Regions from separate parts of the Mesorhizobium sp. WSM1343 genome, predicted to be linked through region 2. Evidence: predicted binding sites of a transcription regulator. Region 2 holds the regulator's gene; each other region holds the start of a gene.
The links. The regulator LexA, encoded in region 2, represses DNA repair genes until DNA is damaged. The targets are predictions, from matches to a motif close to TGTTCNNNNTGTGTTCNG.
Positions count from the first base shown of each region.

Region 1: AC0NIL_RS06735 (helicase-related protein) is a predicted target of LexA. The motif match lies at 2,416-2,433, and genes of this name have one in related genera.
Region 3: AC0NIL_RS04675 (ImuA family protein) is a predicted target of LexA. The motif match lies at 2,836-2,853, and genes of this name have one in related genera.

Region 1 covers NZ_CM148370.1:1,393,422-1,403,905, reverse strand. The annotation lists gene AC0NIL_RS06745 (acetyl-CoA C-acetyltransferase) at 1-972, shown strand, start outside; gene phbB (acetoacetyl-CoA reductase) at 1,169-1,894, shown strand; gene AC0NIL_RS06735 (helicase-related protein) at 2,621-6,013, shown strand; gene AC0NIL_RS06730 (RNA-binding S4 domain-containing protein) at 6,030-6,416, shown strand; gene fdxA (ferredoxin FdxA) at 6,651-6,989, shown strand; gene AC0NIL_RS06720 (CarD family transcriptional regulator) at 7,357-7,938, shown strand; gene AC0NIL_RS06715 (hybrid sensor histidine kinase/response regulator) at 8,105-9,502, opposite strand; gene AC0NIL_RS06710 (hypothetical protein) at 9,531-9,929, shown strand; gene AC0NIL_RS06705 (response regulator) at 10,003-10,484, shown strand, end outside.
Region 2 covers NZ_CM148370.1:4,103,150-4,113,633, forward strand. The annotation lists gene AC0NIL_RS20035 (AMP-binding protein) at 1-132, shown strand, start outside; gene kynA (tryptophan 2,3-dioxygenase) at 129-965, shown strand; gene kynU (kynureninase) at 1,043-2,290, shown strand; gene lexA (transcriptional repressor LexA) at 2,695-3,435, shown strand; gene AC0NIL_RS20055 (ComEC/Rec2 family competence protein) at 3,429-5,891, opposite strand; gene gltX (glutamate--tRNA ligase) at 5,994-7,418, shown strand; gene gltA (citrate synthase) at 7,603-8,928, shown strand; gene lpxB (lipid-A-disaccharide synthase) at 8,984-10,162, opposite strand; gene AC0NIL_RS20075 (LpxI family protein) at 10,155-10,484, opposite strand, start outside.
Region 3 covers NZ_CM148370.1:979,249-989,732, reverse strand. The annotation lists gene AC0NIL_RS04695 (DUF4153 domain-containing protein) at 1-611, opposite strand, end outside; gene AC0NIL_RS04690 (HpcH/HpaI aldolase/citrate lyase family protein) at 951-1,826, shown strand; gene AC0NIL_RS04685 (DUF1737 domain-containing protein) at 1,878-2,084, shown strand; gene AC0NIL_RS04680 (metallopeptidase family protein) at 2,272-2,694, opposite strand; gene AC0NIL_RS04675 (ImuA family protein) at 2,877-3,899, shown strand; gene AC0NIL_RS04670 (DUF6504 family protein) at 3,841-5,319, shown strand; gene AC0NIL_RS04665 (error-prone DNA polymerase) at 5,316-8,663, shown strand; gene AC0NIL_RS04660 (Trm112 family protein) at 8,760-8,999, opposite strand; gene AC0NIL_RS04655 (LON peptidase substrate-binding domain-containing protein) at 9,009-9,680, opposite strand; gene trxA (thioredoxin) at 9,787-10,484, opposite strand, start outside.

The sequences.
Region 1 (10,484 bases), 2.7 Mb from region 2:
GCGTCGATCAATGCCGGCCTGCCCAAGGAAACCACCGCCTGGGGCCTCAATCAGGTTTGCGGCTCGGGCCTGCGCGCCATCGCGCTCGGCATGCAGCAGATCGCCATCGGCGATGCCAAGGTGATCGTCGCCGGAGGCCAGGAATCGATGTCGCTTTCGACGCATGCCCAGCACCTGCGCGCCGGCGTCAAGATGGGCGACTTCAAGCTGATCGACACCATGATCAAGGACGGGCTGTGGGACGCCTTCAACGGTTACCACATGGGCAACACAGCCGAAAACGTCGCGCGTCAGTTCCAGATCACCCGCGAAGACCAGGACCAGTTCGCGCTCGCCTCGCAAAACAAGGCCGAGGCCGCGCAGAAGGCCGGCAAGTTCAAGGACGAGATCGTCGCCGTCACCATCAAGGGCAAGAAGGGCGACACCATCGTCGACCAGGACGAATACATCCGCCACGGCGCCACGATCGACGCCATGACCAAGCTGAAACCGGCTTTCGACAAGGACGGCACGGTAACCGCCGCCAATGCCTCCGGCATCAATGACGGCGCCGCCGGCGCGCTGCTGATGAGCGAAGCGGAAGCGGTGAGGCGCGGCATCACCCCGCTGGCGCGCATCGTGTCCTGGGCAACCGCCGGCGTCGATCCGCAGATCATGGGCACCGGACCCATTCCCGCCTCGCGCAAGGCCTTGGAAAAGGCCGGCTGGTCGGTCGGCGATCTCGACCTGGTCGAGGCCAACGAAGCCTTTGCGGCGCAGGCCTGCGCCGTCAACAAGGACATGGGCTGGGATCCCTCGATCGTCAACGTCAATGGCGGCGCCATCGCCATCGGCCATCCGATCGGTGCGTCCGGCGCTCGCGTCTTCAACACGCTGGTCTTCGAAATGCGCCGGCGCGGCGCCAAGAAGGGTCTCGCTACCCTGTGCATCGGCGGCGGCATGGGCGTCGCCATGTGTGTCGAAGCACTCTGAAGAAAGTCACTAAACGGGCGGTGCATGCATGTCGCCCAAAAGTGCGCAGCGGTTTTGGGAACACCGACATGCATAAAACCAAACATCTGAAGCGCATCGCCTGAATCTACTTCAGCGCGACGCGCTTTAGCCGCCCGTTCTGTATCCAGTGCCTGCCAAGCCCGACAACAGGGCGATATCAAAAAAGGGGAAATGCATGACCAAGGTAGCAATCGTCACAGGCGGATCGCGCGGCATCGGCGCGGCGATCTCGATCGCATTGAAGACCGTCGGCTATTCGGTTGCGGCGAACTATGCCGGCAATGACGCCGCAGCGGCGAAATTCAAGGCTGAGACCGGCATTCCGGTCTACAAATGGTCGGTCGCCGACTATGATGCCTGCGCCGCCGGCATCAAGCAGGTCGAGGCCGATCTCGGCCCGGTCTCGGTGCTGGTCAACAATGCCGGCATCACCCGCGACGCCATGTTCCACAAGATCACGCGCGAGCAGTGGAAAGAGGTCATCGACACCAACCTGTCCGGCGTCTTCAACATGACGCATCCGCTGTGGAGCGGGATGCGCGACCGCAAGTTCGGCCGCATCATCACCATCTCCTCGATCAACGGCCAGAAGGGCCAGGCCGGCCAGGTCAACTATTCCGCCGCCAAGGCCGGCGATATCGGTTTCAGCAAGGCTCTCGCCCAAGAGGGGGCGCGCGCCGGCATCACGGTCAACGTCATCTGTCCCGGCTATATCGCCACCGAGATGGTCAAGGCGATCGACGAGAAGGTGCTCAACGAGCGCATCATTCCCCAGATTCCTGTCGGCCGCCTCGGTGAGCCCGAGGAAATCGCGCGCTGCGTCGTCTTCCTCGCATCCGAAGATGCCGGCTTCATCACCGGCTCGACCATCACGGCCAATGGCGGCCAGTATTTCGCCTGACGACGGCGATGTAGGCGCAGAGATCGACGGGCCGGCGCGCCGGCCCGTTTTCGTTGGCGCCATGGTCCTTCGAAGTGACAGCACGGCTGCTGACCCAATCCGGCACGCAGAGGTTAACAGCGGCCCGGCCGGCCTGTGCGAAACCTGCTTCCAAGCCTGTGGATTCTCGGTGGATAAGCTGTTCACAACACAAGATATTGGGGTGAACAAAACGGGAAAATTCCGCTATCGCTGATTCGTCGCCGATTCGTTCCGGCTTTGAGCTGAACGTTAACGACGACAGCCTGAATCCCCTGCCAATTGCTTAACGCGGATTAAGAAAGATCAACAATTTCATAGCCTTGGTCGAGGCATGCCAAGCCACTGTGATCGTTTATCGACAAAGGTTAATGGCAATGCCCTCTTAGCACGAAACGGGCCAGTTCAGCGATTCAGCATGTGGTGCGTGTCGCGGCCGTGAAATCCACATATAGCCGTGAACAAAAGCTGAATCTGCAGGAGTCACTGATTCGTCGCCGATTCGTTCCAGACTCGTTCTATCCGTTAATCCGCATCTGATTGAGAGCTTGACAGAACCACCTTCTGGCTGCCGACGGAACATTCCGCTTTCGCTTCGCGCCCGAAATCCCTATGTGTCGCCTGTCATACGCGCCATTTGAGGCACGCTCCCGACAACCAGAGGCCAGAAGCCTTATCTCCAGGTCCCGGAAGCCTTATTCTAGGTTGATGAACATCCAGCCCAAACACACTGAGCCGCTGATCCTGTCGGGCCGCGACGTGACCGCCGTTCTCGGGCCGACCAACACCGGCAAGACCCATCTCGCCATCGAGCGCATGGTGGCGCATGAGAGTGGAATCATCGGCCTGCCGCTCAGGCTTCTGGCGCGCGAGGTCTACGCCCGCGTCTGCGAGAAGGTCGGCGCCCACAAGGTTGCGCTGATTACCGGCGAGGAAAAGATCCAGCCACCGGGCGCCAAATATTCGGTCTGCACCGTCGAGGCCATGCCGCGCGAGACCGACGCCGCCTTCGTCGCCATCGACGAGGTGCAGCTCGCCGGCGACCTCGAGCGCGGCCACATCTTCACCGATCGCATCCTGCACCTGCGCGGCCGCCAGGAAACGCTGCTGCTGGGCGCCGCCACCATGCAAAGTATCCTGCAGCGCCTGCTGAGGGGTGTCTCGGTGGTGACGCGGCCGAGGCTGTCGCATCTTGCCTATGCCGGCTCCAAGAAGCTGACCCGCCTGCCGCGGCGCACGGCGATCGTCGCCTTTTCCGCCGACGAGGTCTACGCCATCGCCGAGTTGATCCGCCGCCAGCAGGGCGGTGCCGCCGTCGTGCTCGGCGCGCTCTCGCCGCGCACCCGCAACGCCCAGGTGGCGCTGTTCCAGTCCGGCGATGTCGACTACCTCATCGCCACCGATGCCATCGGCATGGGTCTCAACCTCGATCTCGACCACGTCGCCTTCGCCCAGAATCGCAAGTTCGACGGCTTCCAGTACCGCAATCTGACGGCGGCCGAGCTTGGCCAGATCGCCGGCCGCGCCGGCCGGCATCTGCGCGACGGCACGTTCGGTGTCACCGGCCAGGTCGACCCGCTGGACGAGGATCTGATCAAGAAGATCGAAGGCCACGACTTCGACCCGGTGAAGGTGCTGCAATGGCGCACCGCACATTTCGACTTTGCCAGCCTCGACGCGCTGAAGCGCTCGATCGAAACCAACGCCCCGGTCGAGGGACTGACACGGGCATTGCCTGCCGTCGATGCACAGGCGCTCGAGCATCTGTCGCGCGACGAGGACATCCGCGCACTCACCACCAATGCCAAGCGCGTGGCGCTGCTGTGGGAAGCCTGCGCGCTGCCCGACTACCGCAGGATCGCGCCGGCCCAGCATGCCGACCTCATTGCCTCGATCTACACGGACCTCGCACGCCACGGCCATGTCGACGAGAATTACATGGCCGAGCAGGTGCGCCGCGCCGACACAACAGAGGGCGACATTGATACGCTCTCGCATCGCATTGCCCAGATCCGCACCTGGACATTCGTGTCGAACCGGCCCGGCTGGCTGGCCGATCAGGCACACTGGCAGGAAAAGACGCGCGAAATCGAAGACAGATTGTCGGATGCGCTGCATGAGCGGTTGACGAAACGCTTCGTAGACCGCAGGACTTCCGTCCTCATGCGGCGCCTTAGAGAAAATACCATGCCTGAAGCCGAAATTAGTTCTACCGGAACCGTCCTTGTCGAAGGCCACCATGTCGGCGAGCTGCAAGGGTTCCGCTTCACCGCCGACCAGACCGCCGGCGGCGAAGACGCCAAGGCGGTGCGCACCGCTGCCCAGAAGGCGCTGGCCGCCGAGTTCGAGGCGCGCGCCGAACGCTTCGGCGCCTCGGCCAATGGCGATATCGCGCTCGGGTCAGATGGCACGCTGCGCTGGATCGGTGCGCCGATCGGCACGCTTGTATCAGGCGAAGACGCGCTGAAGCCGCGGCTGGTGCTGCTGGCCGACGAACAACTGACCGGCCCGGCGCGCGACAAGGTCGCCGCACGTGCCGAGCGTTTCGTCAATTTCCAGATCGAGTCGCTGCTGAAGCCGCTGGTCGACTTGAAAAACGCCGACCAGATTTCCGGCATCGGCCGTGGCATCGCCTTCCAGCTGGTCGAGAATTTCGGCCTCATCAACCGCCGCGACATCGCCGAGGAGATGAAGTCGCTCGACCAGGAAGGTCGCGCAGCCCTTCGCCGGCTTGGCGTGCGCTTCGGCGCCTACCATGTCTTCGTGCCGGCGCTGATCAAGCCGGCGCCTGCCGGGCTGGTGACGCTGCTGTGGGCGCTGAAGAACGACGGCAAGGACAAGCCAGGTTTTGGCGACGTGGTCCATGCGCTCGCCTCGGGTCGCACCTCGGTGGTCATCGACCCGGCCTTCGACAAGACCTTCTACAAGCTTGCCGGCTACCGCAATCTCGGCCGTCGCGCCGTGCGCATCGACATCCTGGAACGGCTGGCGGATCTGATCCGCCCGGCGACCAACTGGAAGCCCGGTCTCGGCCAGCGCCCGGACGGCGCCTATGACGGCCAGTCCTTCATGGTGACGCCGCCGATGATGTCGATCCTCGGCGCCACCGCGGACGACATGGAAGAGATCCTCAAAGGTCTCGGCTACCGTGCCGAGCCGAAGCCGGCCGTCGAGGTAAAGGCGCGGCTCGAAGCACAGGACAATGCCGCGCGCGAAGCAGCGATGGCGAAGCTTGCGGCGGAAGAGGCTGCACGAGCCGAGCAGACCAAGGCGGCGGACGCCGCAGCAGAGGCAGCAGTCGAAGGGTCGGAGCCGGCATCGGACGCAGTGGCCGTTTCGGAAACGGCGACCGAAATCACCTCCGACGCCGCGGCGGAACCTGCTGCGCCTGCCGTGGAAGAACAGGCGGACGCTCCGGTCGAAACCGTGCAAGACGAAGCGCCTGTTGCCGAGGCTGCTGCTGAACCGGAACCGGTTGAACCGCAGGCAGAGGCTGAAGCTGCCGAGACTGAAGCCGCAGCGGCAGAAGAAGTTGCACCGGCCGAGCTGGTGTCAAATGCCGCGCCGGCAACGGACGCCGCGCCGGACGAACCCGTGACGGTGACTGAAGCAGCCACCGGGGAACCCGCTCCGGAAGCCGAAGCGCCAAAACCCATCCTGTTGTGGCGTCAGGGTCGTTTCGAACAGCGCCCGCGCAACCGCGACGAGAACCGCAGGAACAATCGCCCACGCAACGGACAAGCGCGCGGCCGAAGCGATGCGCCTGCGGACGCCGGCGCACCGAACGCCGCTGCACCCGGAGAGCGTCCGGCCCATGAAGGACGGCGCGATGGAGCCGGCAAGCCGCGCTTCGACCGCTCGAAGTTCAAACCCAAGCCGCAGGCCGAAGGCGAACAGCGACGTGACAGGCCGCAGGGCGAGCGTCCCGACCGCCGCGAAGGCCGTCCCGACTGGAAGGGTGGCAGGCCGGATGGCAAGGGTGGTCCGCAAGGCGGCAAGCCCGCCTTCCAGCCAAAGCCGCGCGAGGAGCGCCCGGTGCGTTTCGATCCGGATTCGCCCTTCGCCAAGCTCGCCGCTCTGCGCGACCAATTGAAGAAGTAGAACCCGGCTCGCTTCGATGGTTGCCGAAGGCCGCCAGCGCATCGACAAATGGCTGTTCTTCTCCCGCGTCGTGAAATCGCGCTCGCTGGCGGCGAAGTTGGTCGTCGCCGGCCGGGTCCGCATCAATCGCGACAAAGCAGCGCAGGCTTCCGATCAGGTCAAGCCAGGCGACGTCCTGACCATCACGCTCGAGCGGCGCATCTTCATCTGGAAGGTCCTCGGCGCGGGCGCGCGACGCGGCCCGGCCGAGGAAGCCCGTACGCTCTACGAGGATATGTCGCCACCGCCCGCACCGAAGGGCGAAGCCCCTCCCGATGCAATTCCGGGGCTGCGCGAGGCCGGCAGCGGCCGCCCGACCAAGAAGGAACGTCGCCAGACCGACCGATTGCTCGGCGAAGATTGATGCCTGGCGTCCAAAAACAGGCGGCGCTTGCCAGGATAACCACGTGTTTGAAGCAAAACTGAACCCGGCAAACAGGAAGCCCTGCATGAGGTCGCCGGCCTCTGGGGCGCCGGCTGCCTGGAATTCCATTTCGAAACGCTGATGCCGACAGGAATGGCTGCCCTTGCAAGCAGCGGCCAAAGGCGTTACCTGACGGAAAAAGCCCAACAAAATGGGACGTCCCGGAGCCGACCGATGACCTATGTCGTGACCGACAATTGCATCAAATGCAAATACATGGACTGCATCGAGGTCTGTCCGGTCGATTGTTTCTACGAAGGCGAGAACATGCTCGTCATCCATCCCGACGAGTGCATCGACTGCGGTGTTTGCGAGCCGGAATGCCCGGCCGACGCGATCAAGCCCGACACCGAGCCCGGCCTCGACAAATGGCTGCAGGTCAACACTGAATACGCCGAGAAATGGCCCAACATCACCGCCAAGAAGGAACCGCCGGCAGACGCGAAATCCTTCGACGGCGAGGCCGGCAAGTTCGAGAAATACTTCTCCGCCGAGCCCGGCGAAGGCGATTGACAATACGGCCGCAAAGGCCGGTATTACGCAGGGTAAGAGGCACGTCACATTAACCGGCTTGACAGCCGGCGCCGGGTTGTGGCCTTCGCGTATGCAGCAAAACCTTGATTCTTCCGACTTTTTGTGTTACATCAGCGAAACATGCCGGTGACACAACGTCGATTTATGGCGCAGACGCCCCAAATCACTGAAAGGTGAAAATCCCATTCGGACCAGAGCGATCTGGGCCAGGCGGTCGCGATGTTGCGGTTTGCCGGTCCGGCTTTTCCGATGGGTTCATCTGTTGTGCGGCTAACGGTCGGTTTCTCCGATCGCGCGAGTTCGGGCCGGCAGGACGCCGGTACCACAACAAGGAGTTCAGTGCGCAATGGCAACGATCACCCCGCAGAAGAAGTCCACCGCTGCGCGTCACGGTTTCAAGACCGGCGAGTACATCGTCTACCCGGCGCATGGCGTCGGCCAGATCGTCTCGATCGACGAGCAGGAAGTTGCTGGACACAAGCTGGAACTGTTCGTCATCGACTTCTCGAAGGACAAGATGCGCCTGAAGGTGCCGGTCGCCAAGGCGACCTCCATCGGCATGCGCAAGCTGTCGGAAGAGGATTATGTCGAACGCGCGCTGAAGGTCGTGCAGGGCCGCGCCCGCGTCAAGCGCACCATGTGGTCGCGCCGCGCCCAGGAATATGATGCGAAGATCAATTCGGGCGACCTGATCTCGATCTCGGAAGTCGTGCGTGACCTCTACCGCGCCGACAACCAGCCGGAGCAGTCCTATTCCGAGCGTCAGCTCTACGAGGCGGCGCTCGACCGCATGGCCCGCGAGATCGCGGCCGTCAACCGCATGTCGGAAACCGAAGCCGTGCGCCTGATCGAGGTCAACCTCAACAAGGGCCCTAAGCGTGGCGCCAAGGCCGACAATGAAGAGGCCGAGCAGGAAGAAGCTGCCTGATCTTTCTCACCTTTCGAGAAATCCTGCCAGAAACGATTGGAGGCTCCGGTTTGACCGGGGCCTCTTTTGCTTTCGGGCGGCAGCTTCGATGTTGGTAGGCCCTGCGCACCAGCGTGCTGCATCGCGGCTTGCCGGCGCGCCGAGCCGTCGAGCGCGCGTTTTCGTTTTAACGTGTGTCGCCACTTATCGCCTTGCCGCCAAAGCAGACCGCGGCAATGGTCTCGCGCAATTCCTCGTCGGCGATCGGCTTGTGCAGGATGCGGCTGCCGCTGGCGCTGATCTCCTTGAGGCGCGCCGGCGACGTATCGCCAGTAATGATGATGGTCGGGACAAGCCGGCCGATATGGGCGTGAAGCGCACGGATCGCGTCGGTGCCGGTGGTGTCATTCTCGAGACGGTAGTCTGCGATGATCAGGTCGACCGGCGCATCGCCGGCAGCCAGCGCCGCCGTATGGGCCTCCTGCGCCTCTGCGGCGGAGCGGCCGGGATAGACACGATGTCCCTCCAGGCTGAGCAAGCGCACCATGGCATCGAGAACGTCGCCCTCGTCCTCGACCACCATGATGCCGGCGGCACTGCTGGCCGGCGATGTCGTGTCGACCTCCAAGCGAGCTTGCACCGCGCCGGCCTTCGCGACGGTGATGGAAAACAGGGAACCGCGCCCGGACGTCGAAGCCAATTTCAGGGGGTGCCCCAACAGCTCGGCGGTGCGGCGAACGATGGCGAGCCCGAGTCCCAAGCCTTGCGTGCGGTCCCGCGCCGGGTTCTGCAACTGCACGAACTCCTCGAAGACCATCCCCTGCTGATCGGCGGGGATGCCGGGGCCGCTGTCGAGGACCTGTATCTCCACACATGCGCCGCGCCGGCGACAGCCCAGCAGGACACCACCTTGCTTGGTGTAGCGAAGGGCATTCGAGACCAGGTTGTTGAGGATGCGCTTCAACATCATCGGGTCGCTGTCGACGTAGAGACTGCTGTCTACCACGCGCCACGTAAGTCCGCGTTGTTTTGCCTCGGCGGCGAATTCATTGCGAAGATCACCAAAGAGGTCGCGCAGCGGCACCGCCTCGCTCGCGACCGTGACGATGCCCGCATCGAGCCGCGAGATATCGAGCAAAGCGTTGAGCAGCCCACTAAAGTTGCTGACAACCGATTTCGCCCGGCTGGCCAGATCGCGCGCCTCGCCGGAGGGTACGTCGCCGCGCTGCCCCAATATGGCAAGCGTCGAGACCAGCAGGCTCAGGGCATGGATCGGTTGGCGCAGATCGTGACTCGCCGCCGCCAGAAAACGCGTCTTGGCACGGTCGGCGGTCTGCGCCCTGTCGCGTTCCTCTTGCAGGTGCTCGACCAGCGTTTCGTTCTCCAGTCGCAGGCTGACGGTTTCGCGCAGCATGCGGTAGGTGATACGGCAGTAGTAGAAATTGATCGCCACCAGCGATGCGAGCAGGAACAGGAAGGCGCCGGAAATATCGCTTTGGGTGGTCAAGCAGCGCAAGGCGACCGGAACCACCGTGGCCAGGATGGAACCGACCAGCGCCGGCGGAAAGGCCGACAGCGACGGCACCGTACCGCAGACGAGACCAGTCAGGACGATGACCGTGAAGGACAGCACGATCGGCGCCTCGGGCATAAAGCCGACCCAGCCAAGCACCCCCCACAGAAGGCCCGACATACAGGAAAACGCCGTGGCCAGCCATGCCCAGCGCAAGATCGAGCCGCGATCCCTTGAGCGGCTGAAAAAACGGCGCGACGCCAGCACCCGGAAACGTCAGCAGATACAGCGCCGCCAGCCAGCCGATCAGCCAATTGGCGGAAACGGCCGTTCTCAGAACATAGACCGCCGCCATCGAGATCACGATGTTGGAGATGACCACGCCGTAGGAATTGCGATACAGGAGTTCAACCAGGGCCTGGCGTATCTTGTCTTCCTGCATCGAATCCCTCCAATTGTCCCAAGTAATTCTCCGGCCGGTCTTCCCCGGTACCGTTGATCTACCGGCAACCTGTTTCGCATAAGTTGGCGATCGGTCCATATACGCCGCTGCAGCCCTGGATGGTGCCCCGATGAACCGCTCGCTCACCGCCATACTCGCCGACGACCATGCCATCGTGCGCGAGGGGCTGAAGCTGCTTATCTCGGCTATGGACAATGTCTCGGTCGTCGCCGAGGCTGCGGATGGCGAGGCGCTGCTTGGCCAGCTGCGAAGCACGCGCGCCGACCTTTTGATCCTCGACCTCGGCATGCCGGGTGTGGCCGGGATGCAGTTTATCGCCACCATCAGGACCTTGGCGCCACGCCTGCGGATCGTGGTGCTGACGGCCAATGTCGAGCCGAGGACAGTACGCGCCGCGCTCAGCGCCGGCGCCAACGCCTACCTGACCAAGGATGGCGATCCCGAGGAACTCGGCGCTGCCATCGAAGCGGTCAAGAACGGAGGCACCTATCTGGCGAAAACCGTTCGCTTCGCGGTCAGCGATATAGGCAGGGACAGCGAGCCGATAGCCGCGCAGGAAATCCTGTCCCCGGTACCGCTGACGCGACGCGA
Region 2 (10,484 bases):
CTGCAGGACCATGTCAAGGCGACGATCGCGCCCTACAAATACCCGCGATCGGTGAAATTCATTGCTGCTTTGCCCAAGACCCAGACCGGCAAGATCCAGCGCTTCCGGCTGCGCACGGAGAAAGTCAATTGAGCGAGCCCTACGATCCGGCGTCCGAAGGCGCACAGATGTCGTTCAACGAGCGCATGTCGTACAGCGACTATCTGCACCTGGAGAAAGTGCTGGAGGCGCAGACGCCGCTCTCGTCGGCGCATGACGAGATGCTGTTCATCATCCAGCACCAGACCTCGGAACTGTGGATGAAGCTCGCTTTGCACGAGATTGGCGCCGCGATCCGCTCGATCCGCGCCGACCGGCTCGAGCCGAGCTTCAAGATGCTGTCGCGAGTCGCGCGCATCTTCGAGCAGCTGAACAATGCCTGGGATGTGCTGCGGACGATGACGCCCAGCGAATATACCGAGTTTCGCGACGCGCTCGGCCAGTCCTCGGGTTTTCAGTCCTGGCAGTATCGCGCCATCGAGTTCATGGCCGGCAACCGCAACCTGGCCATGCTCGGCCCTCACAAGCATCGGCCTGACCTTAGCGGAAAGCTGGAAGCCATCCTGGCCGAGCCATCGCTCTACGACGAGGCGCTGCTGCTTTTGGCGCGCAACGGATTCGACATCGGTGCCGATGCCAGGCGCACGGACTGGCGTGAGACGCGAACCGAGAATGAAGAGGTCCTGGTCGCCTGGCAGACTATCTACCGCGATCCGCAGCGCTACTGGATGTTCTACGAACTGGCCGAGAAGCTGGTCGACTTCGAGGATTATTTCCGCCGCTGGCGCTTCAACCACGTGACCACGGTGGAGCGCATCATCGGTCTGAAGCGCGGCACCGGCGGCACGTCGGGTGCTTCGTATCTGAAGAAAATGCTCGAGGTCGTGCTGTTTCCGGAGCTGTGGACGGTCCGCACTCGGCTCTGACATCATCGAAATGAGAACAGGCTCACCGAAGGGACGCTCTGTGGCGGAAAGCCTTCGCGAACAACCGGGGACTGACCATGAGTGGAATTCCTGATCTCGCCGCAGTCGAAGCGATGGATGCCACGGATCCGCTGCGGGCCATGCGCGACCGTTTCATTCTGCCGGAGGGGGTGATCTATCTCGACGGCAATTCACTGGGGGCAGCATCTCATGCCGTTTTCGGCGAGCTGCAGCAGGCGGCGACACAGGAATGGGCCCAAGATCTTATCCGAGCCTGGAACACGGCCGGATGGTTCGAGATGCCGATCGAACTCGGCGACCAACTCGGACGCCTGATAGGAGCCGCGGCCGGCCAGACCGTTGTCTGCGACACGACATCGACCAACATCTACAAGGTGCTGCACGCAGCGATGGAGATGCGGCCCGGCCGGTCAGCCATCGTCGCCGAAGGTGACAGTTTCCCCACCGACCTGTACATCGCCGAAGGCGTGGCCTCGACCCGGGATGGCGTCCTGCTGCGCCTCGCGGGTGTCGACGCGCCGACCATCGAAGAGCTGATCGACGAAAACGTCGCGGTGGTGCTGGTCAACCACGTCAATTACAAATCGGGTGAACTGCGCGACATGACGGCGCTGACGCGCAGGGCTCATGCGGCCGGAGCGCTGATCGTCTGGGATCTCTGCCACACCGCCGGCGCCCTGCCCGTCGAGCTCGATCAGGCAAATGCCGATTTCGCTGTCGGCTGCACGTACAAGTACCTCAACGGCGGTCCGGGCGCGCCGGCCTTCATCTATGCCGCACAGCGCCACCACGGCGATATCAGCCAGCCGCTCAGCGGCTGGTGGGGCCATGCGCGGCCCTTTGCCTTCGAACGGGGTTATGTTGCCGGCACCGGCATCCGCCGTTTTCTGTGCGGTACGCAACCGGTCCTGTCGATGCGGGCGCTCAAAGGCGCGCTTGCCATCTGGAGCGACGTCGACATGGCGGCATTGCGAAAGAAGAGCGTCGCGCAGACAGAACTGTTCATCCAGCTCGTCGAAGCCAAGTGCGGCGCCTACGGTCTCACGCTGGAGACCACCCGCGACGCGACCAGGCGCGGCAGCCAGGTGTCGTTCCTTCACGACCACGGCTATCAAATCATGCGGGCGCTGATCGAGCGCGGGGTGATCGGTGACTTCCGCGCACCGTCGACCATCCGTTTCGGCTTCACGCCGCTCTATGTCAGCTACAAGGATGTGTGGCTGGCGGTTGAGGTTCTGGAAGACATTCTGCGCACGGGTGCATGGAAGGACCAGCGTTTCGCCGTCAAGGAAGCCGTTACCTGACGCACCGATCCCGGCGATCCGCTGCCCTCACTGCCTGGCAAATGACGGAGAGCTGAATTTCCAGCCAAAATGCCCAACTGACGTTGGCGTTTTGGCTCCGTTTCGTTCACGGCCAACGAACGTCCCGAAGGTTGCAATCGCCCCTTGTCGAGGTCGATCGACAGATAATGCCAAGCTTTGGTAGAGGATAAGCCACAAGTCATTAACCATAACAATTTCAATGTGAGCAGGCGCATTGCCGAAGGTGGCGCCCGTCGATCGTAACCCGCTGGCAAGCGCCAAATAATTTCAGCAGCCTTAACAAATTCACTAAACTTTAAACGGTTGCAGAACACAACTGGAACAGATAGTGTTTGTTCTGGGTTTGTTTTTCGATTCTGGTTTCAGGGAACCTGGGGGCCGCCATGCTGACACGCAAGCAACATGAACTGCTGATGTTCATCCATGAACGCCTGAAGGAGAGCGGCATTCCGCCATCCTTCGACGAAATGAAGGAGGCGCTCGACCTTGCCTCCAAATCCGGGATTCATCGGCTGATCACGGCCCTTGAGGAGCGCGGCTTTATCCGCCGGCTGCCCAATCGGGCCCGCGCGCTGGAAGTGCTGCGGCTGCCGGACTCGATCGCGCCAGGCCTCAATGCGGCAAAGAAGTTTTCGCCAAGCGTCATCCAGGGCAGTCTTGGTCAGGGTGGTGCTCTTGGCCGGCAGATCAAGCCGGCGCCTTCGCGGATGCCTTCGCCCGGCAATGACGACGATGCGGTCTCTGCCGTTTCGATCCCGGTCATGGGTCGCATCGCCGCCGGCGTGCCGATCGATGCCATCCAGCATCAGACGCATTCGATTTCGGTGCCGCCGGACATGATCATGGGCGGCGCGCACTATGCGCTGGAGGTCAAGGGCGATTCGATGATCGAGGCCGGCATCTTCGACGGCGACACCGTCATCATCCGTAACGCCGATACGGCCAGCCCCGGCGAGATCATCGTGGCGCTGGTCGATGACGAGGAAGCGACGCTGAAGCGGTTCCGCCGCAAGGGCGCCTCGATTGCCCTCGAAGCCGCCAATCCAGCCTACGAGACACGGATTTTCGGGCCGGACAGGGTCAAGGTGCAAGGCAAGCTCGTCGGCCTGATCCGTCGCTACTGAGACGGCTGTGGGTTGACCACTGGCTTCTCGGGTTTCTTGAAGGGTGCCAGCCCCCTCGCCTCGCGAGAGTATTTGCGTTGCGTGTGCCAGGGCCGATATGGGCTGTCCACGGCGAAGCTGATTGTCGCCGGCGTGGTCGCCGATTGGCGATCGAAGAAGACCGCGGCACTGCCTTTGCGAGCCAGTTGCCGCTTGGTGATAACGAGAACCAGCGGGTTATGACAGGCGTCATAGGCGGTGGCGTCGTTGACGACGATCAGCTCGGCGAAGCCGCAGGCTTTCCAGGTGTCCTTGCGGTCCTCGACATAGGCAATGATCGCACCGGACATGTGCCTGGCCACGCAAACGCCTGAGGAGCAATAGAACGGCGATCCCGGCGGTAGCTCAACGGCATCCGCGACGTCGAATTGCCCATCGCTGTTGTCGAACACTTCCGGAACGACGATGGTTTCCGATGTCAGCGCGCGTTTCCAGTTGTCGACGGTGAATTCGTTCGGCCGTTGCCGGCTGACGGCAAGCTCACCGCCACCGATCGGCAACGCCACCAGCCGGGCGTCTTCCGAGATCAGCACATCGGGCGTGCGCGTATCCGAGACGGTCAGCAAGCCTGCCAACGCGAATGGCAGAGCCGCGAGCCGCAGCCATGTCGTCGCCATCGTCGCGATGACCAGGGCAATGGCCACCAGCAGGACCGACTGCTGCGAAATCAACCCGACCCCATCGACAGGCGAACGCTCGGAGATCCAGCCCGATATGGCGATCATCATCGTCAGGCCCTTGCCCATCAGGTAGAGAGCTGGCCAATCCAATCCGAAAGGCATCAGCAGCGCGCTGGCGACGGCCAGGAACATGACGACGGTGACGATCGGCATAACCGCGAGATTGGCGAACAGGCTGAGCGGCGACACACGCTGAAAATGCCAGATGGCAAACAGCGTCGTGGCGCTGCCGGCGATGATCGAGGTCATGGCCAGACCAATTGCCGCCAGCAGGAATTTTCGTGTCAGGAACCCGGGCAAGGATCGCTTCGGCGGCGGCGGTCTTGCTTTTCCCGCGCGGTGATCCGCCCAGCCGGCATAAGCGCCGACCAGAGCCGCGGTCGCGGCGAACGACATCTGAAAACTCGGGCCGACCACCTCATGCGGCGACACCACGATGACGGCGATCGCCGAGATCGCCAGATTGCGCATGGTGAGTGCTGCTCGATCGAACAGAACTGCAATCAGCATCACTGCCAGCATGATGAAGCTGCGCTCGGCGGCGACGACGATACCTGAGATGACGAGGTAGGCTGCGATCGAGAACAGTGCGGCGGCAGCGGCATACTTCTTGACCGGGCGACGCGCGGAAAAATCGGGAAACAAGGCGAAGGCGCCGCGCAGCAACCCCATGATGGTGCCGGCGACCAGAGCCATGTGCAGTCCCGAAATGGAGATGATGTGGTAGATGCCGGTACGTCGCATCGCCTCATTGATGTCATCGGGAATGCCGGCGCGCACGCCGACGATCAGCGCCGCGGCGATCTCGCCTTCGGCGCCGCCGACGCTCGCCCTGATATGGTCGGCGATGCCTTCACGGGCATTTTCCACGCTGGAGGAAATTCGGGCCGACAGCGGCATGTCGCCATCATCGGTGACGACAAGCTTGGGATTGCCGAGAAAGAACCCGCTGCCGCCAATGCCGGCAAAATAGCTGTCGAAGGAGAAATCATAGCTGTCCGGTCGCACCGGCCCGGTCGGCGGCAAAAGCTTGGCATATCCGGTGATGAGAGAGCCTGCGGTCACGTCAGCCGGGATCTTGCGTGCCGAAAGCCGCACCCGTTCCGGCGCATAGCGCAGTTTCGGTCTTGCGGTCGATGTTACGTCGATGGTCAGCCGGATACGGCCAGTTTCCATCCGGTCGAGCGAGACGACGCGGCCGGTCACCTGCGTCGAGATTTCCGAGCCCAACATTTGTGTGCCCGCACGCCACGTCTCGACCTTGGCAGCAAGCAGTCCTAGGGTGCACAAAAGTGCCGCCATGAAACACAGATGGGTCTTTGGCCATGAGCGCGAGATCAGCGCACAGATCCCCGTCAGGATGACAACCGCGACAGGTCTCACAAAGTCAGGCTCCGCAGCCAGCGAAAAATAGCCGATCGCTCCGATCGCAAGGCAGACCGGTACCAGCAGGAAGGCCACGCCCCGGTCGAGTTCCAGGCTCGCCGCCGTGTTCACGCTGTGGCCCAGGCGAGGCAGTGATATCAGGCCGATCTGCCGGCGCACGCGCACGATCCTGCCGGTTTCGGCAACAGGAACAGAGGCGGCGATACCCGTTTGCAAGGGCAGCTTGCCGGAATCCGGCACGAGGGGCGACGGCGGCGGCAATGAGGCTGGCAGAGGCGCAAACAGGGACCGTTCGCTGACGCCAATGGCAGCGTCCTCGCCCTGATCCGAGCCCCAGCCTCGTCCAGCCATCGGGTCTGCCCCTTGCGCCCTCGACACCCTATGCTACATGAACGCGCAAAGCGCGAAAGTCCGCGCGACCGCACCCCGCTTCAGATGGTTTCCGAGAGTTCCATGTCCGACAAGGTCGTCACCCGTTTTGCCCCCTCGCCCACCGGCTATTTGCACATAGGCGGCGCGCGCACGGCGCTGTTCAACTGGCTGTATGCAAAGCATACCGGCGGCACGATGCTGCTGCGCATCGAGGACACCGATCGCGAACGCTCCAATGAAGCCGCGACGGCTGCCATCCTCGACGGGCTTTCCTGGCTTGGCCTGAGCTGGGACGGCGAGCCGGTGTCGCAGTTCGAGCGTGCGCCCCGCCACCGCGAGGTGGCCGAGGAGCTCGTGCGCATGGGCAAGGCCTATTATTGCTACGCCACGCCAGCCGAACTGGAGGCCATGCGCGAGGCCGCCAGAGCCAAGGGGCTGCCACCCCGCTACGATGGCCGCTGGCGCGACCGCGACCCCTCAGAGGCACCCGCAGGCGCCAAGGGCGCCATCCGCATCAAGGCGCCGACCGAAGGCGAGACCGTCGTCCATGACCGGGTCCAGGGCGACGTGCGCTTTCCCAACAAGGATCTCGACGACTTCATCATCCTGCGTTCTGACGGCAATCCCACTTACATGCATGCCGTCGTCGTCGATGATCATGATATGGGCGTCACCCATATCATTCGCGGCGATGATCATCTGACCAACGCCGCTCGCCAGACCGTGATCTACAACGCCATGGGCTGGAACGTGCCGTCCATGTCGCATATCCCGCTGATCCACGGCGCCGATGGCGCCAAGCTATCGAAGCGGCACGGCGCGCTTGGCGTCGAGGCTTATCGCGCCATGGGCTACCTGCCGGAGGCGCTGCTCAACTACCTGGCGCGTCTCGGCTGGAGCCATGGCGACCACGAGATCATGTCGATCAAGGACATGATTTCCTGGTTCGACATCGGCGATGTCAACAAGGGCGCGGCGCGCTTCGACTTCGCCAAGCTGGAGGCAATCAACGGCGCACATATGCGTCGCATGAGCGATGCCGAACTGTTCGACATCTTCATCGCCACCCTGCCCTACCTCGAAGGTGGCCCGGCGATCGCCGCACGCCTGAACGACAGCACCAAGGCGCAGTTGCTGGCAGCGCTTCCGGGCCTGAAGGAGCGCGCCAAGACGCTGGTGGAGCTCGTCGACGGCGCGGCCTTCCTGTTTGCCACGCGACCGCTGCCGATCGACGACAAGGCGGCCCTTCTGCTCACCGACGATGCCCGCAAGATCCTGCGCAGTGCTCACGAAGCTTTGAACGGGCTTGCGGGTGACTGGACAGCCGTCTCGGCGGAGGCGGCGATCCGCGAGGTGGCGGCGGCCGGCAGCCACAAGCTCGGCGCGGTGGCCCAGCCTTTGCGCGCCGCTTTGACCGGCAAAAGCACCTCGCCGGGCGTGTTCGATGTGCTCGCCGTGCTCGGCCGCGAGGAAAGCCTGGCGCGCATCTCAGATCAAATCGATTAGGAGCAAACTGGCCCAAGAAGATTGGCATTGAAAGGCGGGTTTCGCAGTGCAACATTAGGCCTTGGCCCAATCTGGCACGCACCTCCTGAAATGCGGTGGCGAATACGCGCATTGCGGTGATTTTCGACGTGTCGCTCTGCGAAATTTGCCTTTGCCGGCATGAGGAAACAAGAAGGAGTTTGCAATGACCGAAGCTGCGAAAAAACTGGATTTGGGCAAGACCCAAGAGGCCACCGCAACGCTTGAATTCGCCGGCAAGACCCATGAATTCAAGGTGCGAAGCGGTTCGGTCGGGCCTGATGTGATCGACATCGCCTCGCTCTACTCAACCACCGGCGCTTTCACCTACGATCCCGGCTTCACCTCGACGGCAAGCTGCGAGTCCGAAATCACCTTCATCGACGGCGACGCCGGCATCCTGTTGCACCGCGGCTATCCGATCGACCAGTTGGCCGAACATGGCGACTTCCTCGAGGTCTGCTATCTCCTGCTCTACGGTGAATTGCCGACCAAGGCGCAGAAGGACGATTTCGATTACCGCGTGACGCGCCACACCATGGTGCATGAGCAGATGTCGCGCTTTTTCACCGGCTTCCGCCGCGACGCGCATCCGATGGCGGTGATGTGCGGCGTGGTCGGCGCGCTGTCGGCCTTTTATCACGACTCCACCGACATTTCCGACCCCTACCAGCGCATGGTTGCCTCCATGCGGCTGATCGCCAAGATGCCGACGATCGCGGCGATGGCCTACAAATACCACATCGGCCAGCCCTTCATTTACCCGAAGAACGAGCTGAACTTTGCCGCCAACTTCCTGCATATGTGCTTTGCCGTGCCTTGCGAGGAATACAAGATCAATCCGGTGCTGGCGCGCGCCATGGAACGCATCTTCATCCTGCACGCCGACCACGAGCAGAATGCCTCGACCTCGACCGTTCGCCTCGCCGGCTCGTCGGGCGCCAACCCGTTTGCGTGCATCGCCGCCGGCATAGCCTGCCTGTGGGGACCCGCGCATGGCGGCGCCAATGAAGCGGCGCTCAACATGCTTGGCGAGATCGGCCATGTCGATCACATCCCGGAATTCATCGCCCGCGCCAAGGACAAGGACGACCCGTTCCGCTTGATGGGCTTCGGCCACCGCGTCTACAAGAACTACGATCCGCGCGCCAAGATCATGCAGAAGACGGCACATGAGGTTCTGGGCGAGCTCGGCATCAAGGACGATCCGCTGCTCGACATCGCCATGGAGCTGGAAAAGATCGCGCTGACCGATTCCTATTTCATCGAGAAGAAGCTCTACCCGAATGTCGACTTCTATTCCGGCATTACGCTGAAGGCGCTGGGCTTCCCCACCACGATGTTCACCGTGCTGTTCGCGGTCGCCCGCACCGTCGGCTGGATCGCCCAGTGGAAAGAGATGATCGAGGATCCGCGCCAGAAGATTGGCCGCCCGCGCCAGCTCTATACCGGTGCACCGGAGCGGGATTACGTGCCGATCGCCAAGCGGTGAATTAGGAAATAGTGAGTAGTGAGTAGTGAGTAGTGAAGTCGACCATTTCTACTGATTACTGACTACTCACTCTCTTGACATACCGCATCACCACCTGCGCGGCGATCTCGCCGGACGGTCTGCCCGTAGCCATGCGCCGCCTGATCTCTGCAAATCCATCCTTCTGCCAGGCACGCATGCCGCTGTCGGCGAACAGTGCCTCCAATTGCCGGGCAAGATTGTTCGGCTTGATATAGCCGTCGTAGAATTCGGGAATAAGCGCTCGATCCGATATCAGATTGGGCAGCAGCGCCGACCAGACGGAAACGAGGTACGGCGCCAAGATGCGCGCGACCGGGTCGAGCCTGTAGCAGGAAATCATCGGCACGCCGGCCAGCGCCAGTTCCAGCGATACCGTCCCGGACGCGATCAGCGCCGCATCGGCCCTGCCGAAAGCCTGCCATTTGCGCTGGGGATCGACGATGATCTCAGGCTTTTCATCCCAGCGGTTGACGGAAGATTTGACGAGGTCGGCGACATGCGGGACGGTCGGCAGCAGCAGCCGCAAGCGGTGGCCGCGCGCGCGCAGGATCGACACCGTCTCGCCGAACGGGTCGAGCAGCCGCCGTACCTCGCTACGCCGCGAACCGGGCAGGACGAGCAGGGTTTTGACCCGATCAGGAGAAAGGTCGCGCGGCAGCTCCTGCGCCTTGGCTGCAGCGAGCAAGCCCGCATCGTGGGTCAGGCGATGCCCGACATAGGTGCCCGGTGGCCCGCCGAGCCGCTCGAGCTCCTTGACCTCGAAAGGCAGGATGCAGAGGATGTGGTCGACATAGGGCTTCATCGCCACTGCCCTGCCCGGCCGCCACGCCCACACGCTCGGGCAGACATAGTGGATGATCGGTATCGACGGGTTGGCCGCACGCACCTTTTTGGCGACGCGCAACGAAAAGTCCGGACTGTCAATGGTGACGAGGCAATCCGGCTTTTCGTCGGCAACGGTCTTGGCCAGTTGGCTGATCCGCCGCATCAGGCGCGGCAAGTCGCGCAGGACGGCACTGAATCCCATAAGGGCGATCTCGCCGGCATCGAATGGCGAGACCAGTCCCAGCGTCTGCAGATGACGGCCTCCGAGGCCGACGAGTTGCACCTCGCGTCCCGCAGCCTGCCTGAGCGAGCGCACTATATCGGCGCCAAGCAGGTCGCCGGACTCCTCGCCGGCAACAATCGCGATCTTCAATGCCCTGTCAGCCATTGTGCCGCTCCGTCGTGGCAGGCAGGCCAATGACGAACAGGCCGAGTGCGTTGGCGCGCGCGATGGTTTCAGGACCTTCGAGAACCAGCGAACGTCCCGCCTCGACGGCAATCCCGGCAAGCTCGGCTGCATGCGCTGCTTCGACCGTCTGCAGGCCGATGGACGGAAGATCCGCTCGCAGTTCCTGACCAGGCTTGGCGCACTTGACCAGGACGCCGCGAGTCTTGCCCGCAATACGGCCGTGGCCGCGTAAGAGCTTTGCCCGCTCAAGCAGTCCGGCTGTTCCTTCGATGCCTTCCAGCGCAATGGTCCGGCCACCGAT
Region 3 (10,484 bases), 3.1 Mb from region 2:
ACAGCGGCGAGCACGAACAGCCAGAAGGCAATCCGCGCCAGCTGGATAAGATCGAGCAGCCTCACGAGATCGATCAGCGACAGCCAGTAATCGATGACCGGATTGGCGGCACCGAACAGCGCCAGGAAGACCGCGCCCAGCGTCAGCGGCATCACCCAGACGGCGATCGCCGCCAGCCGGATGCGACGCCCATCGAACCGCCGCGCCGTCCTGCGCCAGCGGATGCAATCAATGACGAAGCGGAACGGCGCCGCCAGCCCGAACAGCACGATCTGCCCGGCAATGCGGGCGATGCTGTGCCGCAGCCGGCCGCTCAACGAAAGCGCGAAGACGGTCAGCGCCGCCAGCGCGATCGAGACCGACAGGGTGCTGACGTTTTCAGCCAGCGGCAGCAGCGCGACAAGCAAGGCGATGGGCTTGAGCCAGACCCGGCCGTCGTTGAAGGCGGCCGGGTGCACAGCGACGACCGCCGCGGCAATCAGCAGGGCGAACAGGAAAACCGTGATCCCGGCGGGCTGGCCATAGAACAGAAAATCCGCGAGCGCTGCCAGCAGGATGGCGACACCGAAACGGCTGCAATAGCTCGGCGCGGCGGAGAACAACGCTGTCATGACCTGGCTTTCCTGATGGCTTCCAGCCGAACCGTTGGCGGGCTTCTGCGGACAAAGGGAATGAGGGTTGCGACGGGACACGCGCGCGGCGGATCGGCCAGCCACCAGCCCTCGCTACGCAGTCGGTGAGGCAGGGACCAACGGGGCTTTGCTCGCTTGTGCATGCCGCTTGTCTCGCAAGCGGGCGGGGAAACGGCAGGGCGGATCCGAGGAGGTTTTCCGCAGGCCCGTGCAGTTTTCGTGCAGGGGTAAACGCTGCCGATCTCCCCCCTCGTGGGGGAGATTGGCAGCTTCATGCCCCGACTTGCCTCACCCGCCCACAAGCGGCATAGATCAGCCATGGAAACCTACCGTCCGCGCCGCTCCGTGCTCTACATCCCGGCCTCCAGCGACAAGGCCTTGGCCAAGATCGCGCAGCTTGCCTGCGATGCCATCATCATCGACCTGGAAGACGCCGTCGCTCCGGCCGACAAGATCGCCGCCCGCGAAAAACTGGCCGGCATTTTCGCCGGCCATTCCGAGAGACGCTGCGAGATGATCGTGCGCATCAATGCGATATCAGGCGAATGGGGCGCCGACGACCTGCTGGCGGCCGCAAGCTGCGAACCCGACGGCATCCTTCTGCCCAAGGTCGACACGCCGCGCGACCTGCTCGAGGCCGGCGACGTGCTTGACGACAATTTTACCCCCGACAGCGTGAAACTATGGGCGATGATCGAGACGCCCAAGGCGCTGCTCAACATCGGCGCCATCGCCGAACTTGGCCGCGATCCGGCCTCGCGGCTCAATTGTTTCGTTGCCGGAACGAATGATCTGGTCAAGGAGACCGGCATTCTGGCGACGCCTGATAGGCGCTACCTCGTGCCATGGCTGATGCAGATGGTGCTGGCCGCACGCGCCGGCGGCATCGACATGCTCGACGGCGTCTCCAACGATTTTCGCGACCTCGACGCCTTCGCCCATGAATGCGCGGAAGCCGCGGCCATGGGGTTCGACGGCAAGAGCCTCATCCACCCGGCCCAGATCGAAGCCGCCAACCGCGCCTTCGTGCCGTCCACGGAAGCGGTGGCCGAGGCACGCTCGGTGAGGGAAGCCTTCGCGCTCGCCGAGAATGCCGGCAAGGGCGTGATCGCGCTGAACGGCAGGATGGTCGAGCGGCTGCATCTGGCGCAGGCCGAAAAACTGCTGGCGAAGGCAGCCGCCATCGGGTCATAAATGCTCGATGGATGCGAGCGGGCTACAGCTACTCACGACAGGAATTGAACAATGAAACTCTACCGCTTTCTGTCCGCTCCGGACGATGCCAGCTTCTGCCACAAGGTGACAGCGGCGCTGAACAAGGGCTGGCATCTGTTCGGCTCGCCGACCTATGCCTACGACAAGAAGGCCAAAGCGATGCGTTGCGGCCAGGCCGTGGTTAAGGATATCGACGGTCAGGAATACGGGCCCGATACCAAGCTGAGTGACTGGTAGATTTGAAAAGCTCCGACGCAGGGTGTGTTGAGATTCAGGTCAGGCCGAGTCGAAAATGGTGGTTTCCGAGAACCGGAGCGGAGCGTACTTTTGGGTACGTGAGCACAGTTCTACCGCGACGCGGTAGAGCGGGGAAGCGCAGGAAGCCATCATTTGCAGGCCGGCATCACCTGAATATCAGCGCACCCTACTCCGCCGCCTCTTCGATCTTCTCCATATCTTCGTCCGACAGGCCGAAATGGTGGCCGATCTCGTGGATCAGCACGTGGGTGACGATGTCGCCCAGCGTCTCTTCGTTCTCGGACCAGTAATCGAGGATGGCGCGGCGGTAGAGCGTGATGCGGTTCGGGCCTTCGCCGGTCTGCGGGTTCCAGCGCTCGGCGATGCCGCGTCCCTCGAACAGGCCGAGCAGGTCGAATGGCGTTTCCAGCGACAGATCGTCCATGATTTCGTCGGTCGGGAATTCGGCGATCTGGATGACGATCTCGCCGGTCAGCTTGCGAAAATCCTCCGGCAGATGGGCGTACGCCTCCAGCGCCAGGAACTCCATTTCGTCCATCGAGGGCGAGAGTTCGTCGTGCCAGGTGCGGGTCTTGTAGATGCGGGCCATGCTTTGTCCTTTGATCCCGGCATATAGGCTTTCGCACCGGAATCGGCAAATGAACGGGCCGATGCGCCTGCGCCATCCCTGCAGAGAGGAATAAATTCCCCATGACTCTGCTTGACTCTTGGGATGCGCTCTGGAATCTATAGGAACATAACAGGAACAATTGTGAGTGGAAGCTGACCGTCATGGCGATGACCGCCGTGGCGCGGGAGACTGTTTTTGCCCTGCGCCGCCAGATCGCGAAAATCGAGGGAACGCTGCCCGAGCGCTTGGCTGCGCCGGCAGCCGCACCCTTTGATGCTGACGTCAACACTGATCTCACAATCGTCCGGCGTGGCATTGCCGCGGCGTTGCCGGATGCGTTCCTGCCTATCGGCGTCGGGCGCCTCGATGCCGCCCTGAGCGGCGGGCTGCCGAAGGCCGCCCTGAGCGAAATCCATGGGCTTGAAACCCGCGATGCCGGGGCCGTCGCCGGCTTCGCTTTGTCGCTCACCAGCCTGATCCTCAAGCAAACGCCGGGGCTGCCGGTGCTGTGGATCGGCACATCGGAGATTTTTCGCGAGGCCGGCTTTCCCTATGCCAGGGGGCTTCCCGCCTCGTTCGGCATCGAGCCGGAGCAATTGCTGTTTTCCGAGGCGCCAAGGCTCGTCGATGCGCTGTGGGTCGCCGAGGAGGCAGCCCGGATGACGGCGCTCGCCGCCGTCATCCTGGAAATCCGCGGCAATCCGCAGCGGCTTGACCTGACCGCGACACGCCGGCTGCATGCAAGGGCGCAAGCGGCCGGCCGGCCGGTGTTCCTGCTGCGGCAGGCGGCTGGGCCCGAACCGACGGCGGCACCCGTCCGCCTCATCGTCGCCTCGGCGCCGGCGGTGCCGCGCGACACCATCGCCGGGCCGCTGGCCGGCTCGATCGGCCGCCCGGCCTTCACCCTCACCATCGGCAAGAGCCGCACGGCTCTGCCTGGACAATTCACACTGGAGTGGAACCCCGATGAACGCGCATTCGACGAAAGAGCGGGCGAGGCAAGAGACCGGGCAAAGAATCCTGTCCCTGTGGTTTCCCTATCTGGCGGCGGAAAGAATCCTGCGCCAGCGTCTGGGGCGGTCCTGGCGTTCCCGGCCGTCGGATCACCCATCTCACCCGCCGCTCGTGATCAGCCATCGCGACCGCAACGCACAGCGCATCTCGGCCCTCGACGAGCGGGCTGAGGCGCTGCACCTGAAGCGCGACATGGGCATCGCCGATGCGCGCGCCATGCATCCGTCGATCGACGTCGTCGAGGCCGATCCGGAAGCCGATCGCCGCCTGCTCGAAGGCCTCGCCGACTGGTGCGACCGCTACACCCCGCTGGTGGCGCTGGACGGGGCAGACGGCCTGTTTCTCGACGTCACCGGCTGCACCCATCTGTTCGGCGGCGAGCGCGCCATGCTGGACGACATCCTGTCGCGCTTCTTCCATCAGGGTTTCGATGTCCGCGCCGGGCTTGCCGCGACGCCGGGCGCTGCCTGGGCGGCGGCACGCTTTTGCGGCGACCGCATCGTTGTGTCAGGCGAGGAGGAGGCGCTGCTGGCGCCCCTGCCGCTGGCCGCGCTGCGCATAGAACCTTCGACCCGCACCAGCCTGGAAAGTGTGGGCCTGCGCACGGCGGGCGCCGTCATGGCGGCACCGCGCGCGCCGCTCGCCCGCCGCTTCGGCGCCCTGCTGCTCCTGCGCCTCGACCAGGCGCTTGGCCGGCTCGACGAGGCGGTGTCGCCGCGCCTGCCCGTCGCGCCGCTTTCGGTCGAACGCCACCTCGCCGAACCCGTCACCCTGACCGAGGACATCGAACGGCTGGTGGGCATGCTGGCGGCGACCTTGAAGACCGATCTCGAGCGCCGCGGCGAGGGCGCCCGGACGCTGGCGCTGCTGCTCTTTCGCGTCGACGGCGCCGTCAGCCGCATCGCGCTCGGTACCTCGCGGCCGATGCGCGAACCCATGCTGATCCAGAAACTGTTCCATGAAAGGCTGGCCGCGCTCGAACAGGATATCGATGCCGGCTATGGTTTCGATCTGGTGCGGCTCTCGGTGTTGGCATCAGCCACCTTCGACATGCAGCAGGCCGATCTTGCCGGCGAGGTGACCGACGACGGCGCCGATATCGCGCTGTTCGCCGACCGCATCCGCGCCCGGCTCGGCGATGGCGCGGTTCTCCGGCCGGTCGCGGTCGAAAGCCATCTGCCGGAGCGTGCCGTCGCCACCATCCCCTTCACCGACGCGCCGTGCCGGACCACGCCGCCGAAGAAGCCGGACAGGCTGCAGGCACCAAAAACCATATTTCCGCCGGAACGACCGATCCGGCTGTTCCGCTCGCCCGAACCCATCGATGTGCCGGCCACCGAAATGCCGGAAGGACCGCCGCTGAACTTCCGCTGGCGGCGCGCGCTCTACCGGGTCAAGCGCGCCGAAGGGCCGGAACGCATCGCCGCCGAATGGTGGCGGGAAGCGCCAAGCGACGAGGCGGCATCGACGCGCGACTATTTCCGCATCGAGGATGCCGACGGCCGCCGCTACTGGCTCTACCGGCAAGGCCTCTACGGCGGCGCCTCGCAAGTCCCGCCGCGCTGGTTCCTGCATGGAGTCTTCGCATGAACGCGCTGACCGTCATTCCCTATGCCGAGTTCGGCATCCAGTCGAATTTCTCCTTCCTGCGCGGCGCCTCCAAGCCGGAGGAGCTGGTGGTCGCGGCCAAGCTCCTGGGCTTCTCGGCGATCGGACTTGCCGACCGCAACACGGTGGCCGGCGTGGTGCGCGCCTGGCAGCAGGCCAAGGTCGAAAAACTCTCCTATCACCCCGGCTGCCGGCTGGTTTTTGACGACGGCACGCCGGACATCCTCGCCTATCCCCAGGACCGCAAGGGTTGGGGGCACCTCTGCCGCATGCTGACGCAAGCCAATCTGCGCGACGAGAACGAAAAAGGCGCCACCCTTCTCCAGCGCGGCGACCTGCTCGAATGGGGTGACCTGATGTCGCTGGCGGTCCTGCCCGGTCTGTCGACGGGGGCGCAAGACAGTCTTGCCTTGCTTGGTGAGCTCAAGGGCCGTTTCGGCAGGAACCTGCGGCTTGGCGTTTCGCCCGACTACGCCGGCAATGACCGTTTCCGCATCGAGCAGGCGGCAGCACTTGCCGAGAGCGCCGGCATTCCGCTGATGGCGACCAACGACGTTCTTTATCACACCGCCGAACGGCGCCCGTTGCAGGACGTGCTGACCGCGATCCGCCTCAACACGCCCGTTGCCGAGGTCGGGCTGCAACTCTCCGCCAATGCCGAACGCCATCTGAAGCCGCCGATGGAGATGGGCCGCCTGTTCCGCCGGCATCCGCAGGCGCTGGCCGAGACGCTGCGGTTTGCGCAAGAGCTGACTTTTTCGCTTGGCGACCTCCAGTACAACTACCCCGACGAGCCGACGGAATCGGGTCTTGGTCCACAGGCTGAGCTGGCGCGACTGGCGCGGGAGGGAGCGGCGAACCGCTATCCGGCTGGTGTGCCGGATTCCGTGACCAAGCGCATCGAGGAAGAGCTCGCTTTGATCGAACGCCTCAACTATGCCCGCTATTTCCTGACTGTCTACGACATCGTCAAGTTCGCGCGCAGCAAGGATATTCTCTGCCAGGGACGTGGATCAGCCGCCAATTCGGTCGTCTGCTTCTGCATCGGCATCACCGAAGTGGGGCCGGAAAAAATCGATTCGCTCTTCGAGCGCTTCATTTCCGAGGAGAGAAACGAGCCGCCGGATATCGACGTCGATTTCGAGCACGAAAAGCGCGAAGCCGTAATCCAGTACATCTACGAGAAATACAGCGGCAAGCGCACGGCACTTGCCGCCGCCGTCATCAGCTATCGCGGCCGGTCGGCGCTGCGCGAAGTGTCGAAGGCGATGGGCCTGTCCGAGGATGTCAGGGCATCGCTTTCCGGCTCGATCTGGGGTTGGTCGACATCGGAGCTTGGCGAGAAGGAAGCCCGCGCCGGCGGCCTCGACCGCACCGACCCGGTGTCGAGGCACGTGATGGAGCGTGCCAATGAGATCATGGGCTTCCCCCGCCATCTCTCCCAGCATGTCGGCGGCTTCGTCATCACCAGGGACCGGCTCGACGAGATTGTGCCCATCGTCAAGACGGCGATGGACGAGCGCAAGATGGTCGAATGGGACAAGGACGATCTCGACGCGGTGAAAATCTTGAAAGTCGACGTGCTGGCGCTCGGCATGCTGACCTGCCTGCAACGCGCCTTCACCTTGCTCACGGATCACTATCCTAATGCGCGGGATGATTATGGGCAGCCCTATGTGTTGGCCACCCTGCCGCCGGAGGACAGGCAGGTCTACAAGATGATCTGCCGCGCCGACACGCTCGGCGTCTTCCAGATCGAATCGCGGGCGCAGATGTCGATGCTGCCGCGCCTCCAGCCGAAAACCTTTTATGATCTCGTCATCGAGGTGGCGATCGTTCGGCCGGGCCCGATCCAGGGCGACATGGTTCATCCCTATCTGCGCCGCCGGCAAGGCAAGGAACAGGCCGAGTATCAAAAGCCGGAGCTGGAAGCGATCCTCAAGAAGACGCTTGGCGTACCGCTGTTCCAGGAACAGGCGATGAATATCGCCATCGTCGCCGGCGGTTTCAAACCGGGCGAAGCCGATGAACTGCGCCGCGCCATGGCCACCTTCAAGCGCACCGGCACCATCGGCAATTACCGCGACCGTATGATCAATGGCATGGTCGGCAAGGGCTACACGAAGGACTTCGCCGAGCGCTGCTTCAAGCAGATCGAGGGCTTTGGCGAATACGGCTTTCCCGAAAGCCATGCCGCTTCCTTCGCCCTGCTCGTCTATGCCTCCTGCTGGTTCAAGACCTTCTATCCCGACGTGTTCTGCGCCGCGATCCTGAATTCGCAGCCGATGGGGTTTTACCAGCCGGCCCAACTCGTGCGCGACGCAAGCGACCATGGCGTCGACATCCGCGACGTCGACGTCAATTTTTCGGTGTGGGATTGTACGTTGGAAAAGGCGCCTTTCGATCCGGCCCGCATCCTGCCACGCCATGCCGAAATGCGCGGCGTCATCGAGACAAATCATGCGCTGCGGCTCGGCTTCAGGCAGATCAAGGGCCTGTCGAAGGAGCGCATGGAGGCTTTCGTCGAGCGGCGCGGCTCAGGCTATGTATCCGTCAGGGATGTCTGGCTGCGCTCCGGCCTCGATGTCGGCGAGATCGAAAAACTGGCGCAGGCCGATGCCTTTCGCTCGCTCGGTCTTGACCGTCGCGAAGCCTTGTGGGCGGTGCGCGCGCTCGACGGCAAGAGCGCCGCCGAAAGGCTGCCGCTGTTCGACCAGCCGGCGCTTCGCCTGCGCGAGCTGGAACCGGAGACGAGGCTGCCGAAAATGCCGCTCGGCGAGCATGTCATCCACGATTACCGCGCGCTCGGCCTGTCGCTGAAGGCGCATCCGGTCGCCTTCCTGCGCGAGCGACTCGACCGCGCCGGCGTCATCCCCAATGCGAATCTTCCTTCCGTGCGCGATGGCAGGCGCGTCTCCGTCGCCGGCCTCGTGCTGGTGCGGCAGCGTCCCGGCAAGGGCAATGCGATCTTCCTGACGCTGGAGGACGACAAGGCGGTGGCCAACATCATCTTCTGGCAAAGAACCTTCGACCGCTACCGGCCCATCGTCATGGGGGCCCGGTTCGTCAAGGTCACCGGAAAATTGCAGTCGGAATCGGATGTGGTCCACATCGTTGCCGAGAAGATCGAGGATCTGACGCCCTGGCTGACCGTGCTTCTGGAGAAGGTCAGCGAGGCTGCACCAGCGGTTCCTCCGAGAGACCTCGCCAAGGACGGTTCGGATCGCTTCAGCCCCGCCAAACAAAGCGCGCCGATCCGGCAGGATCTCGCAACGCTGTCGGAAGAAGCGGAACAGGTCATGCCCAAGGGGCGGAATTTTCAGTAGGCAAGGCCATGCCAAGAACGGAACGAAAGCGGACGTCGGCGATCCTTCGCGCCCCCCTCTGTCCTGCCGGCCTATTGGGTACAAGAAACGTGCCCCTCAGCCCGGCCCACCCAGACGCGGCGGTGGCGGGGCCAGAACATCCTCCACCGAAAGCGTCCGCGCCTCGGAAGGCAGCATGATCGGGATGCCGTCACGCACCGGATAGGCAATCTTGGCGACCCTGGAAATCAGTTCGCCGCGCTCCGGATCCCAGGCCAGCGGCCCCTTGGTCAGTGGGCAGGCCAAGAGTTCCAGCAGCTTGGGGTCGACCTTCTTCCCGTCACGTCCGTCCGCCATCGCGCCCTCTTACTGCAAACTCGACCCAAAATCCTCATTCTCGCGCGCCAGCGCCATTTCGGTGATGGCGATCAGCGTCTCGGCCCGGGTCTTCAAATCCGCCGCTTCGAGCAGCGCCTGTTTCTCGGCTGGCCCGTAGGGCGCCATCATCGACAACGCATTGACCAGCATGGCATTTTCGGCCCGGCTGACGCTTTCCCAGTCGGCCTCGAGGTCGTTGGCCTGCAGATAGGCGCGAAATGCCTTGAGCAGCGATGGCCGGTCGATCTCGTTGCCCGCCTGGTCCTCATCGAGATCGGCAAGGAAAGGCGAGGGCTTGCACTGGCGAAACGGCGTCTTGACCGTCAATTCATGGGCGATGCGGAACCGGCACACGCCCTGCAGCGAAATCAGGTAACGGCCGTCGCCGCTCTCGGAAAAGGCGATGATGCGCCCGGTGCAACCGACATTGCAGAGTTCCGGCTCGCCGTCGTCGCGCAAGGCGCCGTCGAGACTGGGCTGGATGACGCCGATGAGCCGCGAGCCGGCTATCGCCTCGTCCACCATCTGCAGATAGCGCGGCTCGAAGATGTTGAGCGGCATGCGGCCTCCCGGCAGCAAAAGCGCCCCCTCGAGCGGAAAGATAGGGATCGTCGACGGCAAATCCTTGGCGAGCCGGTAATGCGCGTTTCCCGCTTGCACCTCGTTCCTCCGATCGCGCCATCAAGAAGCGCGTGAGTTCTTGGCCCTAATCTGGCGCAATCATCGCCGACGCCAAGCCCGTGCGGCAAAACAACCGGCAGCCGGCTCAGGAAAACAGCAGCGCCGACAATTTGCGGCGCGCGGCCAGCGTCGCCTCGTCGGTCATGCCCCAGGCCTCGAACAGCTGCAGCAATTGCGTCCTGGCGCCATCCTCGTTCCAGGCCCGGTCGGCCTTGATGATGGCCAGCAGATTGTCGGCTGCGGCCGTACGGTCGCCGTTGGCGTTCTGGATCATGGCCAGATCGAAACGCGCCTGGTGATCTCCGGGATTTTCCGCAAGGCGCCGCTCGAATTCGGCTGGATTGCCGAGAGCCGCCGCCTGCGCCGCAACCGCCATCCTGGCGCGCAGGGCTGCCAGGGGCGGCGCATCCTTCTTGGCCTCCGGGGCTGTTGCCAAAAGCGCCTCGGCGCCTTCCGTGTCGCCGGCCTCGAACAGCAGCTCTCCCAGTCCGGCGATCGCCTCGATCGTCTCCGGCGCCTGCGCCAGGATGGCGTCATAAATGTCGGCCGCGGTCTGCATGTCGCCGGCGTCGCGCGCTTCGGTGGCCGCTGCCAGAGCTTCGGCCACCGGCGGCGCGCCATTGCCCTTGCCGCCGACCTTGGTGATGAATTCGTTGATCTGGCTCTCCGGGATGGCGCCCATGAAGCCATCGACCGGCTGGCCGTCCTTGAAGGCGATGACCGCCGGGATCGACTGGATGCCGAGCTGGCCGGCGATCGACGGATGGTCGTCGATGTTCATCT